3 regions of the Labrenzia sp. R5_0 genome follow, and region 2 is predicted to be linked to each of the others. Evidence: predicted binding sites of a transcription regulator. Region 2 holds the regulator's gene; each other region holds the start of a gene.
What was found. Region 2 encodes PhoB, which activates phosphate uptake and scavenging genes when phosphate is short. Its sites were predicted from a motif close to TGTCATNNANCTGTCAT; they were not measured.
Positions count from the first base shown of each region.

Region 1: J7447_RS21200 (NAD-glutamate dehydrogenase) is a predicted target of PhoB. The motif match lies at 1,786-1,802, and genes of this name have one in related genera.
Region 3: phnC (phosphonate ABC transporter ATP-binding protein) is a predicted target of PhoB. The motif match lies at 1,273-1,289, and genes of this name have one in related genera.

Region 1 is NZ_JAGHRK010000004.1:276,451-281,839, reverse strand. Features, by position in the region: gene leuD (3-isopropylmalate dehydratase small subunit) at 1-79, opposite strand, end outside; gene argC (N-acetyl-gamma-glutamyl-phosphate reductase) at 118-1,068, opposite strand; gene J7447_RS21205 (peroxidase-related enzyme) at 1,208-1,774, opposite strand; gene J7447_RS21200 (NAD-glutamate dehydrogenase) at 1,882-5,389, shown strand, end outside.
Region 2 is NZ_JAGHRK010000001.1:247,095-252,483, reverse strand. Features, by position in the region: gene J7447_RS01175 (Hsp33 family molecular chaperone) at 1-368, opposite strand, end outside; gene argF (ornithine carbamoyltransferase) at 379-1,308, opposite strand; gene J7447_RS01165 (aspartate aminotransferase family protein) at 1,308-2,504, opposite strand; gene J7447_RS01160 (GcrA family cell cycle regulator) at 2,946-3,482, shown strand; gene phoB (phosphate regulon transcriptional regulator PhoB) at 3,809-4,510, opposite strand; gene phoU (phosphate signaling complex protein PhoU) at 4,591-5,286, opposite strand; gene pstB (phosphate ABC transporter ATP-binding protein PstB) at 5,318-5,389, opposite strand, start outside.
Region 3 is NZ_JAGHRK010000002.1:19,386-24,774, reverse strand. Features, by position in the region: gene phnD (phosphonate ABC transporter substrate-binding protein) at 1-299, opposite strand, end outside; gene phnC (phosphonate ABC transporter ATP-binding protein) at 389-1,210, opposite strand; gene J7447_RS08940 (PhnD/SsuA/transferrin family substrate-binding protein) at 1,509-2,381, shown strand; gene phnC (phosphonate ABC transporter ATP-binding protein) at 2,444-3,196, shown strand; gene phnE (phosphonate ABC transporter, permease protein PhnE) at 3,189-4,022, shown strand; gene J7447_RS08925 (class I SAM-dependent methyltransferase) at 4,019-4,693, shown strand; gene J7447_RS08920 (osmoprotectant NAGGN system M42 family peptidase) at 4,718-5,389, opposite strand, start outside.

The DNA.
Region 1 (5,389 bases), on a different contig from region 2:
TCGGAATGATCATGTCCGTGTCGATGTTCACGATCGGCAACGGCGCTGCGACACCGGTCAGGGTCTCAAATTTTTCCATTCTTCTTCTCTCCTGAAAGGCCTGAAAACGGATGCCGCTTACGCGGCAAGGCTGGTTGTCTGATCGACACCGAGCATCAGATTGAGGTTCTGGACCGCAGCACCGGACGCGCCCTTGCCCAGGTTGTCGTAGACGGCAACGATCGCAGCCTGCGCCCTGGCGTCATTTGCAAAGACGTGCAGATGCAGCTTGTTGGTGTCGTTGAGCGCCTGCGGGTTGAGGCTGTCGGATTTTTCGAGCGCTTCCAGCGGCGCGACCTCGACAAAACCGCCGGGTGCCGAAGCGAAATGATCGGCGATCGCCGCATGCAGCTGCTCGCCCGTCGGCACCTTGGCAAGGCCTGCCAGGTTCAACGGAACCACCGTCAGCATGCCCTTGTAGAAATCTCCGACAGTCGGAGTGAACAGTGGAGCTGCGTCGAGCAGGCCGTATTCCGTCATTTCCGGAAGATGCTTGTGATTGAACCCGAGCGCATAGGGCGCAAACGAATTTGCGCTGGTTCCGGCGGCTTCGTAATCGGCAATCATGCCCTTGCCACCACCGGAATACCCGGAGATGCCGAAATAGGTCAGGTTGAAGTCCGTCGGCAGCAGCTCCGCGGCAATCAGCGGACGAACCGCCGCGATCAGGCCTTGCGGCCAGCAGCCCGGATTGGCAACGCGCATGGCCGCGGCGATGATGTCGGCCTGGTCGAGGTCCATTTCGGCAAAACCGTAGGCCCAGCCCTCGGCAACCCGGTGGGCGCTGGAAGCATCAATCACACGGGTGGTGTCGTTCTCGATCAGGGCAATACTTTCCTTGGCCGCCGCATCCGGCAGGCAAAGAATGGCAATATCGGCCTTGTTGAGGTAGTCGGCCCGGGCAGCCGGATCCTTCCGGCTTTCGTCCGGAATGGAGATCAGCTCAAGGTCGCGGCGCATGGCAAGGCGCTCGCGGATCTGCAGACCCGTCGTACCGGCTTCACCATCAATAAACACGCGCGCAACCATCGCCCGTTCCTCTCCCTCTCATGATCGCCGCCAGTTTCGAACCCCAGGGCCCGAAAGCCGTCAGGCAGATCGGTGCAAAATCGCAAGCGTCATACACCCAATCGCGCGGCTTGTCACCGCCGCGCGACGCTCCGTTATCTCAACGGGCCCTTGAGTGATACTCATCATTCGGGCGCATGTCGGACGCCGCAGCCACCCTGTTGGACATGTTGAAGAAGCCCGTTACCGAGGCGATGTCCCAGATGTCGCGATCCGTAAACCCGACATCGCGCAGGGCTTGCCGGTCGCTTTCCACGATTTCCGCCGGCTTCTCCGTCAACTTGACGGCGAAGTCGAGCATCGCCCGCTGCTTTGGCGAAAGGTCCGCAACGCGGTAGTTCATCACCATCAGTTCCCCCAGCACGGGGTCCCCGGAAAGCTCGCGCACCGCAGCACCATGAGCCGTCAGACAATAAAAACAGCGGTTGACCGCTGATACCGCAACGGCAATCATCTCTCTCTCGAGCTTGGAGAGTGTACATTCGCCCAGCATGAGGTCGTTGTACATGTCGGTGAAGGCGCGCAGCTTCGTTTCGTCGAACGCATATGCCTTGAGGACGTTGGGAACGAGACCCAGCTTCTCCTGGCACAAGTCGAAATAAGCCTGTGTCTTTTCACTCAATGTTACATTTGAATCGATTTGCAAGGCCGTGACTTTACTTGACAATTTGCTCCTCCCGTCATGAAACCGTTTATGTCGCTGAAATATGAACTTAAGTCTTAGAACGAGCGAGCGACAGAGCCAAACCATACGATCGCCTAAGGGGATGGAAAATGCCGGACAAACACGACGTCGAGAAACTCAAACTCATCGACGCGGTCCAAGCAACCTTGAATCAGGAAGATCCGGCTCTCGCCGAGTTTTCCCGCGCCTTTTATGACCGGGGCGCAGCGGAAGACCTCGTGGCCTACACCGCGGAAGAGCTGACCGGCTTTGCCCGGGACGCCTGGCAGGATTTCCAGAACCACGAACTCGGCACGCATCGTGTCAGCATCGCCGATCCGGCGTTCAAGGCACAGGGCAGCAAGGTCAAGGGCGTCTCGATTATCGAGATCGTCAACGACAACATGCCCTTCCTGGTCGATTCCGTCATGGACGAGCTGCAGGAAAGCAAGATCGAAGTGCATCTGGTCCTGCACCCGATCTTCATCGTGGAACGGGATGACAACGGCAAACTGACAAGCGCAACGGCCCGCAAGAAACCACCGAAGCGGACCGATCGGCAGGAAAGCCTCATCCATATCCACGTGACACGGATTGATTCGCCCGAAGCCCGCGCGGCCCTCAAGGCACGACTCGACAAGGTTCTGTCCGATGTCCGCGCCGTCGTGTCGGACTTCAAGCCGATGCAGGAACGCCTGGCGGAGGCCATCGACACCTACAAGACCACGCAAATTCCCGGCAGCAGCGACGAGTTGTGGGAAGCAATCCACTTCCTGGAGTGGATGGAGAACGACAACTTCATTTTCCTCGGCATGCGCGAATACATGTTCGAAGGCGGCGTCGAGGAGGGCGAGCTTTCCCCCCATGAGGGCACGGGCCTCGGCCTCTTGTCCGACCCGGACGTGCGCGTTCTCCGCCGCGGCACGGAGTTCGTGCAGATCACGCCGGAAATTCGCGAGTTCCTGAAGAAACCCGAACCGCTGATCATCGCCAAGGCCAACGTGAAGAGCACCGTGCACCGGCGCGTGCACATGGATTACGTCGGCGCCAAGCTTTATGACGACGAAGGCAACATGAACGGTGAGCTGCGCATTGTCGGCCTGTTCGCCTCGACCGCCTATACCGAACCGACCAGCACCATCCCGTTCCTGCGCCGCAAGGTTGCCAGCGTTCTGGCCCGCGCCGGCTACGGGTCGGAAAGCCATTCCGGCCGCGCCCTCCGCAACGTTCTGGAAGCTTTCCCGCGTGACGAGCTGTTCCAGATCGAACGGGAGCGCCTGTTCGACTTTTCCATCGCCATCCTGCAGCTGGACGAGCGCCCGCGCATTCGCGTGCTGTCCCGCCCGGACAAGTTCGACCGCTATGTCTCCATTCTGGTCTTCGTCCCGCGTGATCGCTATTCCACCGAAGTTCGCCTGAACGTCGGCACCTATCTGGCCTCGGTCTATGAAGGACGCGTGTCGGCCTGGTACGTTACCTATCCAGAAGGTCCGCTGGCGCGGGTTCACTACATCATCGGCCGCGATCGCGGGGAAACGCCGACGCCCCAGCAGGAAGAGCTGGAGGCCGCCGTTGCCGACATGGTGCGCACCTGGTCCGACAGCGTGCGCGACGCGCTCAAGGACGAATTCGCACCTTCACAGGCCCGCAAGCTGGCCGACCGTTACGCGCTTTCGTTCCATGGCGGCTACAAGGAAGTCTACAACGCCCAGTCCGCGCTGTTCGACATCGTCAAGCTGGAAACCCTGTCCGACAAGAACGACACCACCATCACGTTCCACCGCCAGGCCGGCACCAGGGACAGCCGCCTGTCGCTGAAGGTCTATCACCGCGGTTCGCCGATCCCGCTGTCCGCGCGCGTGCCGCTTCTGGAAAACATGGGTTTCCGGGTGATCAACGAGCGGACCTACCGCATCACGCCGGCCGATGCCCCCTTGTCCTACCTGCACGAAATGACGCTGGAATCGCGCAGCGGTGAAGACATCGTCTTTTCCGATCAGCTGCAACCCCGGCTGGAAAGCATGTTCATGGCAGTCTGGACCGGGCTGGCGGAAGACGACGGCTATAACCGCCTGGTGCTGACGGCGGAGCTTGCCTGGCGCGACGTGGCGGTGATCCGCGCGCTGTCGAGATACCTGCGCCAGGCCGGCATCCGCTTCTCCGAAGACTATATGTGGTCCACGCTCAACAACTACCCGAAGATCGCGGCCAAACTGGTGGAACTGTTCCACCTGCGCTTCAACCCGGATGTCACCGAAAAGGACCGGGACCTCGGCACGGAACGGCTGGAAAGCGAACTGACCGCCGATCTGGAGGACGTCGCCAGCCTTGACGACGACCGCATCCTGCGCCGGTTCCAGAACACGATTGAATCGATCCTGCGCACGAACTTCTACCAGCTCGACAAGAAGGGGCAGCCCAAGCCGACCTTTGCCTTCAAGATCGACAGCCGCCAGATCGACGACCTGCCCCAACCGCGTCCGTTCCGGGAAATCTTCGTCTACAGCCCCCGCGTGGAAGGCGTGCACCTGCGTTTCGGCATGGTTGCCCGTGGCGGCCTGCGCTGGTCTGACCGGCCGCAGGACTTCCGCACCGAAGTGCTGGGTCTGGTGAAGGCACAGCAGGTGAAGAACGCAGTGATCGTCCCGGTCGGTGCCAAGGGCGGTTTCGTACCCAAGAACCTGCCGCCGATGAGCGATCGCGATGCCTGGTTCAAGGAAGGCACCGAAAGCTACAAGATCTTCATCAACGCCCTTCTGGACGTGACCGACAACCTCGGCGAGGACAACATCCTGCCGCCGGAGCGCGTGCAGCGCTATGACGGTGACGACCCCTATCTGGTGGTTGCAGCCGACAAGGGCACGGCCACCTTCTCCGATACCGCCAACGGCATTTCGGAAGGAAGGCATTTCTGGCTGGGCGACGCTTTCGCCTCCGGCGGGTCCGCCGGCTACGATCACAAGAAGATGGGCATCACCGCACGCGGCGCCTGGGAAGCGGTCAAGCGGCACTTCCGCGAGATGAACCGGGATATCCAGACCCAGCCCTTCACGGCGGCCGGTGTCGGCGACATGTCCGGCGACGTCTTCGGCAACGGCATGTTGCTGTCGAAGGCAACCAGACTGATCGCGGCCTTCGATCACCGCGACATCTTCATTGATCCGGATCCGGACCCGGCAAAGACCTGGGAAGAGCGCAAGCGGATGTTCGACCTCGGCCGCTCGTCCTGGAAGGACTACAACACCGACCTGATTTCCAAGGGTGGCGGCATCTTCTCGCGCCAGCTGAAGTCCATTCCGCTTTCACCGGAGATGCAGTCCCTGCTCAACCTGAACAAGGGCAGCGCAACGCCGCAGGAAGTGATGACCGCCATCTTGAAGATGGAAGTCGACCTGCTGTGGTTCGGCGGTATCGGCACTTATATTCGCGCCAAGTCCGAGACGGACGCCGATGTGGGCGATCGTGCCAATGACCCGATCCGCATCACCGCATCGGAAATCGGCGCAAAGGTGATCGGCGAAGGTGCCAACCTCGGCCTGACCCAGCTCGCCCGTATCGAGTTCAACAAGAAGGGTGGACGCTGCAACTCCGATGCGATCGACAATTCCGCCGGGGTGA
Region 2 (5,389 bases):
GCCTCCTGCGTTGCCTTGCCGTCAGCCATCAGCGCTGCGACTTCAGCAGCATCGAAGGTTGCGCAGGCGCGGATTGCGTCGGGTGACTTGAAGTCGACCACCAGCATGGACACCGGCCCCTTCGTCTGCGTCTGCAGCGTGAAGCGACCGTCGAATTTCAGCGACGTGCCCAGAAGGCTGGTCAGAACGATCGCTTCCGCCAGCAGTCGCGAGACCGGTTCCGGATAGGCATGCCGGTCCAGAATTTTTTCCAGGACAGGACCAAGCGCGACCGCACGGCCGCGCACATCGAGCCCTTCCACGGCAAAGGGCCGGACAGCGTCCAGCCCTGCAGGCGTAATGCCCAGTTCATCAAGATTAAGTGCCACTTGGCTTGCCTTATGCTGCGCCGAAGCACCAGGCCAGAATGCCCTTTTGGGCATGGAGCCGGTTTTCGGCTTCGTCAAACACAACGGAGTTGGGACCGTCCATGACGTCCGAGGTGACTTCCTCACCCCGGTGGGCCGGCAGGCAATGCATGAACAGGGCGTCCTGGTTTGCCTCAGCCATCAGGCGTTTGTTGACCTGATAGGCGCTGAGGAGGTTGTGACGCGATTCCGCATCGTCATCACCCATGGACACCCAGCAGTCGGTCACGACACAGTCGGTCCCCTTGACTGCCTCATATGGGTCCGTCGTGACCTGAATGGAACCACCCTTGGCACGAGCAGTTTCAATCAGGTCCATCGGCGGCGCCAGTTCACCCGGCGTCGCGATGCGCAATTCGAAATCGAAGCGCGGCGCGGCATGAATCCAGGAAGCCAGCACGTTGTTGCTGTCACCGGTCCAGGCAACGCTCTTGCCCTTGATCGAACCGCGATGCTCTTCAAAGGTCAACAGATCCGCCATGATCTGACAGGGATGCGAGAGCTTGGTCAGGCCGTTGATCACCGGCACTGTCGCATTTTCTGCAAGTTCACGCAGGTCGTTGTGATCGAGGATGCGGATCATGATCGCGTCGACGAAGCGCGACAGAACCTGCGCCGTATCGGCGATTGTCTCTCCGCGGCCGAGCTGCATTTCCGCACCGGTCAGCATCAAGGTCTCGCCGCCAAGCTCGCGCATGCCGACGTCAAAGGAAATGCGCGTACGGGTCGACGGTTGTTCGAAGATCATGGCCAGCACCTTGCCGGCCAGAGGACCCTGGCCGCGATGCACGCCGTTGCGGCTCGACTTGATCTTCCGGCTGGTGTCCAGGATGGCGCGCAATTCGTCGCCTTCGAAGTCCGTCAGATCCAGAAAGTTCCGGTAGGTTCCGTTTGCGGTCATCAGGCCGCTCCTTCCGCCAATTTCGCTTCCATGGCGACAGCAGCCTGTTCCAGGCGCTCGACAGCAATGGAAATTTCCTCTTCGCTCATGGTCAGCGGCGGCATGATGCGCACCACGTTATCGCCGGCAGGAACTGCCAGCAGACCGGCTTCACGGGCTGCAAGCACATAATCTGCAACCGGCACCACGCATTTCAGACCGAGCATCAGGCCGTTGCCGCGCACTTCGGCCAGAACGTCCGGATGGCCGTCCACCAGTCCGGCCAGCTTCTGCTTGAAGCTGAGCCCCTTCTGACGGACACCTTCCAGGAACCCGTCTTCCAGAACGACGTCCAGAACGGCATTGCCGACTGCCATGGCCAGCGGATTACCGCCAAAGGTGGTGCCGTGGGTCCCGGGGGACAGCGCCGCTGCCGTTTCTGCCGTTGCAAGACATGCGCCCATCGGGAACCCGCCGCCGATACCCTTGGCGATTGCCATCAGGTCCGGTTCCACGCCCGTCCACTGGTGAGCGAACAGCTTGCCGGTCCGTCCGACACCGGTCTGGATCTCGTCGAAGATCAGCAGAATGCCGTTGTCATCACAGATCTTGCGCAGCGCACGCAGGAAATCGGCCGGAATTTCGCGGATACCGCCCTCGCCCTGCACGGGCTCGATCGCGATCGCGGCCGTTTGCGGACCGATGGCATCTTTCAGCGCATCCAGGTCTCCTGCCGGCACCTGGTCAAAACCGGGAGCCTTCGGGCCAAAGCCTTCAAGATATTTCGCCTGGCCGCCAGCCGCGATGGTCGCGATGGTCCGGCCATGGAAGGCGCCTTCGAAGGTCACGATGTGGAACCGCTCGGGGTTGCCGTTGTCATAATGATAACGGCGCGCGCATTTGATGGCAGCTTCCATCGCTTCCGCGCCGGAATTCACGAACAGCACCTTGTCGGCAAAGGTTTCCGCGCACAGGCGCTGCGCCAGCCGTTCGCCATCCGGGATCTGGTGCAGGTTGGAGGTATGCCACAGCTTGGCTGCCTGATCCTGCAACGCCTTGACCAGATGCGGATGGGCATGACCGAGTGCGTTGACCGCGATGCCGGAACCGCAATCGAGGAATCGTCGGCCATCGGTGGTAACCAGCCAGACGCCTTCCCCATGATCGAAAGACAGGTTCGATCTTGCGTAATTTCCGAATAGTGCAGTCGCGGACATAACCTCGTTTGTCTCCTTTAAACGCCCCTGCTGTCCCCTGCGTCGCCCCGACGCCGGGCCGTCACCTTGAAAAGATGCCGAAGGGCCAAAACGCAACGTGCCGCCCCGATGAGGCGGCACGCAGCGGCTTTCTTATACACTGCCGGTACCATGCACTGTCAATGGAAATGGCGCACAAGACATTTCATGTGCCGCGGAGGGCGGATTTCATAAAATTCTCAATGACCTCGCCATAATTGGGGAAAAGTCGTTTCATCCCCAACTGGTTTGGGTCGAGTGGTTGCCTGACAAATTAACGTTATTGTAACCTCTCAGCAATCAGACACGAGATCTCGTGAGGCAAATCACCAAGAGGCACTAGATCTGCCAGCATTAAGCGTGCTTGCGCATGCTTAACACGGGGTTAATGGCCGCAGGACGGTCAAACTAAAGGGTGCGGCAATGAGTTGGACAAACGAACGAGTTGAGCTTCTCAAAAAGCTTTGGGGCGACGGCTTGAGCGCAAGCCAGATCGCAGGCGAACTGGGTGGTGTTACCCGTAACGCCGTGATCGGCAAGGTGCACCGCCTTGGCCTGTCCGGCCGCGCCAAGTCCACCTCTTCAAGCGCCAAGCCGCGCCGGCCGCGCACCGCAGCTCCTGCAACGGGGGCAGCGCCGAAGAAACCGACGACGTCACATCCGCAGTCGATCGGCGCAACGGCCCTGAAAGCAGACATCTCGCCGGCTCCAGTGGTGGCTGCCAAGCCGCGCGTAGAGCCGATTGCAGAACTTGTTCCGATCTCGCAGCGGGCTACCATCCTGACGCTGACCGAGCGGACCTGCAAATGGCCGATTGGCGACCCGGCGACCGACGACTTCTACTTCTGCGGCCGCCAATCCGATGCCGGCGTCCCCTACTGCGCTCATCACTGCAAGATCGCGTATCAGCCGGTCGCCGACCGCCGCCGCGATCGCAAGACGATGGCTCAGGCAGGCTGATAGCCTCGCACCTAACCAATTCATGAGAAAGCCCGCCGATTTGGCGGGCTTTTTTTGTTTGGGCCTTCCATTGACCAGATGCCCGACCCCGAACAGTGACCTCCCACGGCTTGTTCTTGGCACCGCTCCATGCCGTTTCCGCCCCATCAAATCAAACCTTGTTTGACCGCTCCGCCACGACAGGGACCGCAGGATCAGCCCCGACACCGACACAACTGATGGGGTGGTCGCAGAAGAGAACCTTGCTCCGCGAAAGGCACATAACCGCTGAGAAACAAAAAGCCCGCTTGAAAGCGGGCTCCTTAATTCCATTCTGCAAGTTGCCCTCAGGCAGTGGCAGAGGTGAACTGGTCATTGAAGGCGTATCCGGCACCACGGACGGTACGGATAGGATCCTTCGCCTTGCCCTTGTTCAGAGCCTTGCGCAAGCGACCGACGTGAACATCGACAGTGCGTTCGTCCACGTAGACATCGTGACCCCAGACCCCATCCAACAGTTGTTCGCGGGAGAAGACACGGCCAGGCGATGTCATCAGGAATTCCAGCAGGCGGAATTCCGTCGGCCCCAGGTGTATTTCCTTGGTGTTGCGGCGAACGCGGTGCGTTTCGCGATCCAGTTCGATATCGCCGGACCGCAACATGCTGGACACCACTTCCGGGCTTGCCCGGCGCAGGATGGCGCGCACGCGGGCCATCAATTCCGGTACCGAGAAGGGCTTGACCACGTAGTCGTCGGCACCGGTCGCCAGGCCGCGGATGCGCTCTGCTTCCTCACCGCGTGCCGTCAGCATGATGACCGGCAGGCGCTCGGTGTCCTCGCGCGCCCGCAGGCGGCGGCACAGTTCAATTCCGGACAGGCCCGGCAGCATCCAGTCGAGCAGCAACAGATCCGGCAGGCTTTCCCGCAGGCGGATTTCCGCCTCGTCACCCCGGACACAGGACTCGACCGAGTACCCTTCCGCTTCCAAATTGTATCTCAATAGAAGGCTGAGCGGTTCTTCGTCTTCAACGATGAGCACCTTCGGCATACATCTCGCTCCAATTACCGCAACCGGCGCCGAAGCGCCGGCCGTTAAGATCTTCAGCAAATCCGACGATTACCGGCGGGTCAGACCGCGCCTGTTTCGTCGACCTTTGCCCGGTCTTCCGGCAAACGCTCGCCAGTGACCATGTAGTAGACGTTCTCGGCGATGTTCGTCGCGTGATCGCCGATGCGCTCGATGTTCTTTGCGCAGAACAAGAGATGGACGCACTGGGTAATGACCCGCGGGTCTTCCATCATGTAGGTCAGGAGTTCGCGAAAGATCGACGTGTAGATCGCGTCGACCTCGGCGTCGGCTTCCTGAACCCGGCGGGCGGCTTCCGCATCCTTTCGGGCGTAGGCATCCAGCACCTGCTTGAGCTGCGAAAGAGCGAGTTCCGTCATGTGCTCCACACCGATCGCGAGCTTCTTGGACTGCAAGTCGCTGTCGATGGCGATGACGCGCTTGGCAACGTTCTTGGCAAGATCGCCAACACGCTCCAGGTCATTGGCAATGCGCGTTGCGGCAGTGATTTCACGCAGGTCCTGCCCCATCGGCTGGCGGCGGACGATCAGCTCGATCAGCTTCACTTCAAGTTCGTTGTAAAGGCTGTCCAGACGGACATCGCCCTTGATCGTCGCCTTGGCAAGCTCCAGATCCTGCGACACCAGCGCGGACACCGCATCGGCGAAAGCCTTTTCGGCAATACCACCCATTTCGGCAACCTTGCCGGCCATGGCCGTCAGTTCGTCATCGTAAGCCGAGACTGTATGTTCAGACATCCTGTGTCCCCTTCAGAAACCTAAAAAATGCTTAGCCGAAGCGGCCCGTAATATAGTCCTGCGTACGCTTGTCCTTCGGATTGGTAAAGATGTCCTCCGTCAG
Region 3 (5,389 bases), on a different contig from region 2:
GTTTCCGTGTAGGCAGCGGCATAGGAAGACGAACCGAAGAAGGCGAATTCGATCTGGTCGGCCGCCATGGCCTGGATCACGCCGTCATAGGATCCGGCGGTGAAGATTTCGACATCAACGCCGAGTTCGTTCTCCAGGTACTTTTCGAAAGGCGTGTAACGGGCAATCCGGTCCTTTTCGTTTTCACCGGAAAGAATGCCGAACTTGACTGTCTTGTACTGGTCCTTCCAGCTGTCCGCCAGGGCCGGGGAGGCTGCAAGAACGGCAGCGGAAACGGCTGCTGCAAAAATGGCCTTCATCTCAAGTCTCCTTTGGTGCCGGCAGATCCGGCGATTTGCGCGGCAAAGGCCGCTTCAAGAGCGAGAGCGGATGATCCGCTTCGCGAAGGTCAGGCCCCGACAGCCTTCATCGGTGGCCGGGAAGTGGTTGTCGAAAGGGAGGTGGAGGTGACTGCTTCGTTGATGTCACCGGAAAGATCGTCGGATCCGTAGATTTGCCGAACCCTTTCACTGGTCAGGGTGTCCGGCGTGCCGTCGAACTGAACCCGCCCGTCCTTCATTGCGATGATCCGGTCGCAGTAGGCACGGGCGGTGTCGAGCGTGTGCAGATTGACCAGCACCGTGAGACCGTCCGTCCGGTTGATTTCGCGCAAGGCGTCCATCACACGGCTGGCGTTGGCCGGATCAAGTGAAGCAATCGGTTCGTCGGCCAGCATGATGCGCGGGTTCTGCACCAGCGCCTTGGCGATGGCGACGCGCTGCTGCTGTCCGCCGGAAAGGGTTCCCGCGCGTTGCAGCGCCTGGGGTACAAGGTCCAGCCGGTCCAGGGCTTCAATGGCGCGGGCGCGGTCTTCGTCAGTGAAGGATCGTGTCATGGAGCGCAGGAACCCAGTGTGGGCGATACGGCCAACCATGACATTGGTCAGCACATCCATGCGCTCGACGAGATTGAACTGCTGAAAGATCATGGCGCAGGACGCGCGCCAAAGGCGCAGATCGCGACCCTTCAGGGCCGTGATGTTCTTTCCCTCGTTGAGGATCGTCCCCCGGCTGGGGTCGGCCAGCCGGTTGATCATGCGCAGGAACGTGGACTTGCCGGCACCGGACCGGCCGATCACGCCGACCATCTGTCCCTTGGGAATGGCGAGGGAGACACTGTCCACCGCGGTCAGGTCTCCAAAGACTTTAGATAATTGCTCAATGACCAGCATCGGGCCCTCCGAAAAACGGAGAGCGAACTAGCAGACATGTGCCGAGAACAGATGTCTATACGATTATACTTTTATGAAGTTTTACGACAGAGGCATCGAGAAAATTTGCCGGAAAACAAATAAGATCAAGATTTGTCTGGAAGTTCGAAGTTAAAGAAATTTTCTGCTTCGTAGATCCATCTTTCTCTGATGTAAATTTCGTAAAATTTACATAATACAGTCACGTTCCGCGGTGCGCTTGTCGTTACGCTCCTGTTGCCTTGCCGGCTTTGTTTCGGCTGTCTGAGGAGTTCCTGTCATGCGCTTTTTGAAATCCGCCGCACTCGCGGCTGCCGTTCTTGCCGTTTCCCTGTCTTCTTCCCTGGCCGACACGTTCAAACTGGCCGTTACCGATGTTGAGGGCCTGGAGCGGCTGCAGGTTGAATGGGGGCCGTTCAAGAACGCCCTTGAAAATGCAACAGACCACACCTTCGAGTTTTTCCCGGTTACCAGCCGGACCGCGGCGGCTGAAGCCTTGCGCGCCAAACGCGTCGACTTTGTCGTAACCGGTCCCGCCGAGTACATCGTGATCAACAAACTGACCGAAGCCCGTCCCCTCATAGGTCTTGGCCGTCCGGATTACTTCTGTGCCGTCGTCGTACGAGCCGACAGTGGTTTCACGCGGCCGGCCGATCTCAAGGGCAAGAAGGTGGCCTTCGGTGATATCGGTTCCACTTCTAACATGCTGTGCCCGATGCAGCTGATGGCCGATTATGGCGTCGATCCAGTCAAGGACATCGAGAAGCTGCATACTTCGCGCAACATTGCGCATGAAGCCTTGAAGAAGGGTGATGTTGCCGCCATCGGGATCAATCACAATTCGTGGATTGGCACCCGCAACAAGGATGACAGCGTCCCGAACGGCTTTTTCCGGGTGATCGCCCGTTCCGGCGATCTGCCGAACGACATGATCATGGCCGGAGCCCATGTCGATCCTGCGACAGCGCAAAGCCTGCGTCAGGCGATCCTCGACAACAAGAAGTCGATCATCGCCGCGATCCTGCAGCACGAGGAAAACGACAAGTATTCGGGAATGGATCTGGTGGCGATCGAAGATGGTGCCTATGACCTGGTGCGGTCCATGTACACCACCGCCGGTTTCCCGCAATACGACAAGTTCATCGGCGAATAATGGCGCAGCCTCTGCTCCAGTCCGCCGGCGCAATTGCGCCGGCGGTCCCAGCCCGACAGCCCGTGACGGAGACGCCGTGTGACCTGAAGGTCGAAGGCCTTTGCAAGACTTTCGGCAAGGACCGGAGTGTGCTGCGCGAAGTTTCCTTCTCCGTGGGCCGTGAGGAAGCGGTTGCCTTGATAGGTTCAAACGGCGCCGGAAAATCGACCGCATTGCGCTGTGCGCTGCGCCTGATCGAGCCGGAAGCCGGTTCGGTTGTGTTGTTCGGTGAAGACATTTCCTCCGCGCGACAGCGCCAGCTCAGGCGGGTTCGCGTCGAGGTCGGTTTTGTCTTTCAAAAGCACAACCTGGTGCCTCGTGTTTCGGCGTTGACCAACGTAATCCATGGGAACCTTGGCCGCACCGGTGGCATGCGCGGCTGGTCGCAGTTCCTGGCCAAAACGGCATTGCGTGACCGGGCAATGTCTTGCCTCGAAAGGGTAGGGCTCGCGGACCATGCACTGAAACGGGCGGACCAGCTCTCGGGCGGTCAGTCCCAGCGGGTTGCGATCGCCAGAGCCTTGATGCAGCAGCCCAGAATGATCGTCGCGGACGAACCCGTTGCCAGCCTTGATCCGGTTGCCGGCCAGGAAGTGATGGACCTTTTCCGCCAACTCACCCGAGAGGAGGGGATCACGCTCCTGTTCACCTCGCACAACGTGCAGCAGGCGCTCGCCTACTCCGATCGGGTCCTTGCAATCCGGCAGGGGGAAGTCGTTCTGGACGAGAAGAGCAGCAACCTGAGTGTTGCGGATCTGGGGAAGCATTATGGCTGATCTCCTGACATTGAAACGCTCCCGCATGCCGGATCGGTTTGAACGCCCGGGTGCATTTCATTTTGTCGCCTATGTCGCGCTGCTGGCCTTCGTAGTCTGGTCGTTTCAGGGGGCAGGCTGGTCGTTTTCCGCGCTGGTTTCTGGCGGTCCGGCGCTGGTCGACTTCCTGTCGAGGGCCTGGCCGCCTTCGCTGGAAAGGTTGCCGCAACTGTCAAAGGCGTTGCTGGAAACGTTTCAGATGGCGCTCGCGGGCACACTTATCGGCATCGTCCTCAGCCTGCCGTTGGCGATCTTGGCCGCAAAAGGCCTGACGCGGCCGTCGATGTTGTCCCGGGCTGTCTATACCTGTGCCCGCTTGCTGGTTGCCCTCTTCAGGACGGTGCCGGATCTGGTCTGGGCATTGGTCTTTGTCATTTCGGTCGGACTTGGCCCATTCGCGGGCACGCTTGCGATTGCCGTCGACACCATCGGTTTTTGCGGACGCTTCTTCGCAGAAGCCATGGAGGATGTGGAGAAAGGACCAACCGAGGCGCTGACAGCGGCCGGTGCAGGGCGTTTCGACACGATCTTCTGTGCAGTGGTACCTGCCGCGATGCCCTCCTTTATCACCACCTCGCTGTTCGCGCTTGAAAAGGCGACACGGTCCTCAGTCGTGCTTGGTCTTGTCGGGGCAGGGGGTATCGGCATCGAACTCAAGGTGGCCATGGACTTTTTCGACTACCAGCTCGCGATGACCATCATCCTGATGATCTTCGTGCTGGTTCTTTGTGTTGAGCGGCTTGGCACAATCGCCCGCAGCCGGATACTGGAAGGATCGTCTCAATGAGCGACACGCACACTCTGGAAAAAACCGATACCGCCCATCTCGCGTGGGACAAGCGCTGGCAGACAGAAGAAGGCCGAGCGGATTGGCTGCGTCCGGAGGCTGACGTTGCCGGTCTGATCGAAAGACTTCAGAAGCAGGGGCCGGTGAAGGCCCTGGATCTGGGCTGCGGGGTTGGCCGACATGCGCTTTCCTTTGCCCGCGCCGGGTTCGAGACCCACGCGATGGATCTCTCCGAAGCCGGGCTGGCCGAGCTGAAAAAGAGCGCGGCACTGGAAAGCATGCAGATCGCGACGCATCTGGCGCCGATGACGTCGCTGCCCTTTGAGGACGACAGTTTCGACTATGTTCTGTCCTTCAACGTGATCTATCACGGTGATCCGTCGATCGTCCGTACAGCCATTTCGGAGATTGCCCGGGTGTTGAAGCCTGGCGGAATCTACCAGGGAACCATGCTGTCAAAGCGCAACGCGAACTTCGGGATCGGGACGGAAATTGCCGCGGACACGTGGGTTCGTGAAGGGGACGACGACAAGGATCACCCGCATTTCTATTGCAATGCGAGTGAGCTGGTGTCGCTTTTCGACCGGTTTGAGCTGAGTTACCTGGAAGACAAGGTGCACTCGAAGCCCGGCTCGTGGCACTGGCACATGATCGCGGAACTCAACCGCTGAACGAGCCGGTCTCGGCGGCGGGCGTTATTCGCCCGCCGGTTCCGGCAGCGGTTCGTCCGTCTCCGGATTGAGTGTCTGGTCGGCATCGGCGGTCGGCTGACGGGTAAAGCCCTTGAGGTCCGCAAATTCGCGGGCGTCCCGCTGGATTTCCACCGGGCTGAGGGCATAGCCGGTCGCCAGTTCGGCGAGCGAGCGCAGCGCGTGCATGTGGATGCGCTCATAGCCGTGGCTGGCATCAACGCCAAATGTGATCAGCGCCGTGCGCACGTCCGCACCCGCTTCGATGGCGGTTGCCGCATCCGAGCGATAGAAGCGGAAGACATCCTTCTGGAACTTGATGTCGTTGTCCCGGCAGAGTTGGACCATCTTGCGGGTGAGATGATAGTCGAACGGTCCGGTCTGGTCCGCCATGGCGATCGTGACGCCGAATTCGTCCGAATTCTGCCCTGGGGCAGTGGTGCCGTTGTCGATGGCAACCAGCGACGCGATGTCTGGCGTCAAGATGGACTGGGCGCCATGGCCGGTTTCCTCTGCAATCGTGAACAGCCAGAACACGTCGACCGTCGGTTCGATGTCGGATTCCACCAGCGCCTTGATCGCCGCCAGCATCACCGCAACACCTGCCTTGTTGTCCAGGTGGCGGGAAACGATGAAGCCGTTTTCCAGGAACTCCGGCGCCGGGTCTATGGAAACAAA